2 regions of the Paenibacillus sp. FSL H7-0940 genome follow, and region 2 is predicted to be linked to the other one. Evidence: riboswitches for the same ligand, from Rfam matches in the RefSeq annotation. Region 2 holds a riboswitch; the other holds the start of a gene.

What was found. A riboswitch is a leader RNA that binds a small molecule or an ion and turns the genes downstream of it on or off. The one in region 2 is predicted to bind cyclic di-AMP.
Region 1: linked by a shared signal. The riboswitch ahead of MHB71_RS25035 (3D domain-containing protein) and the one ahead of MHB71_RS07450 (3D domain-containing protein) in region 2 are both predicted to bind cyclic di-AMP.

The regions. Positions count from the first base shown of each region.
Region 1 covers NZ_CP150280.1:5,654,512-5,656,716, reverse strand. Annotated here, with positions in the region: gene MHB71_RS25040 (TatD family hydrolase) at 1-503, shown strand, start outside; cyclic di-AMP (ydaO/yuaA leader) riboswitch at 745-998, shown strand; gene MHB71_RS25035 (3D domain-containing protein) at 1,272-2,205, shown strand, end outside.
Region 2 covers NZ_CP150280.1:1,675,116-1,677,320, reverse strand. Annotated here, with positions in the region: gene MHB71_RS07455 (polysaccharide deacetylase family protein) at 1-133, shown strand, start outside; gene MHB71_RS07450 (3D domain-containing protein) at 241-915, opposite strand; cyclic di-AMP (ydaO/yuaA leader) riboswitch at 918-1,113, opposite strand; gene MHB71_RS07445 (amino acid ABC transporter ATP-binding protein) at 1,332-2,054, opposite strand; gene MHB71_RS07440 (ABC transporter substrate-binding protein/permease) at 2,041-2,205, opposite strand, start outside.

The DNA.
Region 1 (2,205 bases), 3.1 Mb from region 2:
CGATCGGTGAGATTGGATTGGATTATCACTGGGATACTTCACCAAAAGAAATACAGCATCGCGTATTACGACAACAAATTGCTTTGGCGCGTGAAGTGAACATGCCAATTGTCATCCATAATCGGGATGCACATGAGGATATCATAAGAATTTTGCGTGAAGAGAAAGCGGGTGAAGTTGGTGGTGTGATGCACTCGTTCTCAGGCAGCTGGGAAACAGCAAAAAGTTGTCTCGATATGGGCTTCCATCTCTCCTTCGGAGGACCGATCACATTCAAAAATGCAAAGCAGCCCAAAGAGGTGCTGGAGAAGGTTCCTATGGACCGTTTTTTCATTGAAACAGATGCTCCATATTTGACACCTCACCCTTATCGTGGGAAGCGAAATGAGACAGCGCATGTACGTCTGGTTGCAGAGGCAGCTGCGGAAATTAAAGGCATTTCGGTGGAGGAAATTGCTGCAATAACAACCAAAAATGCCATGGAACGATTTGGGATTCGTTAAAAAAACGAGCAAATGAGGTGAAAAAGGCAGGTAAGCGGAGGTAATTTGCCCTTTGATCCAAATAAATCAAGAATATTACAATATTTTAACCAAATATTCAGAAAAACGTACTTGATCAACGCTTTACAACATGCATCAAAACAGGATATCATCTTTTCAGTGAATTGTTGTGCGGAAAATTGGACAGATGTTCGGGGGATGAACAAAGGGACACTTTCCGATGAAACAACATTACTTTCATGAATCAGTCTCGCTGAGTCTCCGTTATCGGAGAGCGGGGGAACCAATAGGGCTTAAACATCGGTGTATTTGGCCGATGCGCAACGTTCGCTGACCCAAAAGCAGCGAAGGGAACTGCGAAGCCGTATTTGATTTCTTCTTTGGGTCTCGGGGTGAATTCAAGGGCGTCCGCCATGAGCGGGTGACCCAAGATAGGGCGGCTCTCTTTCGCCCGAACCCGACAGCTAACCTCGCAAGCGGAAAAAGAGAGGCAACCTCGTGCATGAATTTCCGATATTCAGAATCATTCGGAAGCCACGGAAGAGTTCCTCTTACACTCTTTCTTTGGCTTTTTTGTTTTTGAATAAAAGAAATATTGTCATCATACGGTAGGTATTCAGGAGGATGACATCATGTTGCGAAGATTGATTCATGGTGCAGAATCGGATTATGTTGGTCCAATCTGTGTTCTGTAGAAAATTTGGTATAGTCACGTCAAAGACATCATGCATTACTTTAGACGGCGAGGCTATGAAGGAGGACGGAGAAGTGGGCACATTCCAACCAGAAGAGACCCATGAGTCACGATCATCCAGTAAGTCTTTCGCGTTGCGGTGGAAGCATGAGAACATGCGTCAAATGGCATTGATCGCGATTTTCTCAATTGCGCTTACAATCATGATCTTGTTAGTCGTTTACGGTCAGGCCGGGAAACAAATTTCGCTGGTTATTGATGGCAAAGCTCAGGTGGTAGAGACTCGTACAGGAATGCTTCAGGAAATGCTGGAGGAGCAGTCGATCACAGTCAGCCCTCACGATAAGGTATCCATGTCCATGAATGGGGCGATTACAGATGGAGACCGAATCGTTATTGAGCGGGCCGTTCCAGTTAACATTACGGCAGACGGAGACACCAAGACTCTGTATACAACCGATTCATCGGTAGAAGATGCAATTCAAAAATCAGGTATTCAAGTTGAAAGTAATGATAAAGTGTATCCGGCGCTTGGAACTGCGATCAAAGCGGAGATGAAGATCCGTGTAGTGCGCGTAACAAAGCGTACAGTGGAAGTAGAGCAACCGATCGCTTACAAAGTCATTAAAACGGCTGACCCTAGCTTATACAAAGGGGATAACCGTGTCGTTGTGAACGGCAAAGAAGGCACAATTGTGCAGCATATCGAAAAGGTATTTCAGGATGGAGAATTGGTCTCCAAAAAAATGGTCGGCAAATCTGTCGCGAATAATCGTGTAGATAAAGTGATCGCTGTCGGCACCAAAGCAAAACCGGTCGTGAAAGAACCTGAGATTCAGACCGTATCGGCTCAAACGTCAACAACCAAAAAGGCTACAACAACGAACTCGAAGAAAACATCTGCCTCGGGCAGCAAAGTGATTACCGTATCCGGGACTTCTTTTAAATACTCCAAAGTACTTAAAAATGTATCCATGACTGCCTACTCTTCCGAAGAGCCTGGCATTG
Region 2 (2,205 bases):
TGGAGGAGGTGTAGGATCAAATCTTAACGGCACAATTGAGGCTTTGCCTGAAATCATTGAGGAACTACGTAATCGGGGATATGAACTGGTCACCTTGGACGAAATGCTGGGATTGCCAAAGGCCAAAGATTAAGATGACCGTGATAGAAATAAATGAGAATATTAAAAGGGTGCTGTTCAATCGCGAATTAGCGACTGGCAGACACCCTATTTGAATTCATTTTAAATGTTATTTTCTCTCTACTTCAGAATGTACAGCTCGATATCCTGAAAACCAAATGAGCTTACAGACTGTTTGCTACCCGGGATAAAGATATCAATCCGGTGACCTTTGATTGCACCGCCCACATCACGTGCTGTGGCTACAAAAGCTTGTTTTGGCAATCCTGGATGGCTGTGACCAGTTACCAGTACTTTAGTTCCAAGTGGAATCACACTTGGATCAACTGCAATCGTACCCAGTTCAAGGTCATTCCCGAAATAATCGACTGCACCCCAGCCTCCATTTTCAGACGGATCTGCAGAGTATGCCGTTGCTTTTACGTTCACAGCTTTGCTGTAATCGAATGTCTTACCCCAGGCTTGAACCACTTTGTTATCTGCGTTAACGTCCAAACTTGCTGTGGTAACCGTTTTGGCTGGGGTCTTGCTCTCCGTTGCCGCAGCGGCTGCAACATTGTTTGCCTTACCGGGAATCGTAATTTTCAAACCACCATAAATGTTGTAAGCCGAAATGTCGTTGTTTGCTTTAACCAACGTGTTGAGTGCTACTCCATATTGTTTTGATAAGGTGTAGAAGGTATCCCCTTCTTTGGCCACATGAACTGAATCGGCGTGAGCCGGAACGGCTTGAATGAGCATTGCTGTTGTCATTAATGCTACTGCTGTTTTGGCTATACGTTTCTTGTTAATCATGGTCTTCCTCCCTCATTATGCCTGCGAAGTTAGTTGTCGGATTCGGATGAGGAGCCACCCTATAGGTTCTTCGTTACATTTGAAACGTTATGTACCCCTAATTCACCCCAAGCAGTGTGCTGTAGATCTTCCCCCTGCACAATCTGCATCGTTACATCCCCCGCACTCCCTGTCCGGAAGTTTCGGCAGAGTTCAATATATCACAATTTTGTAACCTGAACTTGTAGTAATTCTTACCAAATGGTTTTTAGCATGTAAGCATTTGTAAGAATACTGGTTAATTCAGAAAATTTGGTTGACCCGATTCCTTTATATTTGGTAACAGAATAGTTACTTTTCCGAATGCTTACGCGATTATTATCCATAAAAAATAGCGTTACCGACTCGAAGTCAGTAACGCTATTTAATCACATCGTTTAGAGTACTTTGGCAAGAAAATCACGTGTACGTGAATTTTTTGGAGCTCCAAACACCTCATCAGGTGTTCCCTCTTCCACAATAACCCCGCCATCCATGAACAGGATTCGGTCTCCCACTTCACGTGCAAAACCCATCTCATGGGTTACGATGACCATTGTCATCCCGCCTTCTGCAAGACGTTTCATGACATCCAACACTTCACCGACCATTTCGGGGTCCAGTGCCGACGTAGGCTCGTCAAACAGCATCACATGCGGCTGCATGGCCAATGCTCTAGCAATGGCGATCCGCTGCTTCTGTCCACCAGACAGCTGATTCGGGAATGTATCTTTTTTATCGTACAAGCCCACGGTGTTAAGCAGATCAGCGGCGATTTTCTCCGCTTCCTGAGTGGATTGTTTCTTCACTTTAATTGGAGCAATCGTAATGTTTTGCTCTACCGTTTTGTGTGGGAACAGGTTGAAGTGCTGGAACACCATGCCCATTTTCTCACGAGTTGCGTTAATGTTATGCTTGGGGTCCGTGATTGACACGCCTTCAAAATCAATCTCTCCTGAGGTAGGCTGTTCCAGCAGATTCAGACAACGCAAGAAAGTACTTTTACCTGAACCGGAAGGACCGATGACCACGACAACCTCACCTTTGCCAATCGTCACGTTAATGCCCTTAAGCACATCGTTATTTCCATAAGATTTGTGTAATTGTCTAACGTCTATCACTTGCACTCAACTTCCTTTCCAGTCGTCCCAGCAGCTTGGACAAAATGAACGTCATTACAAAGTAGATGGCTGCTGCAATCAAAAATGGACTCAAGCCTTGGTACGTAATGTTCTTGACTACACTTGCCTGATACATAATATCCACCATACC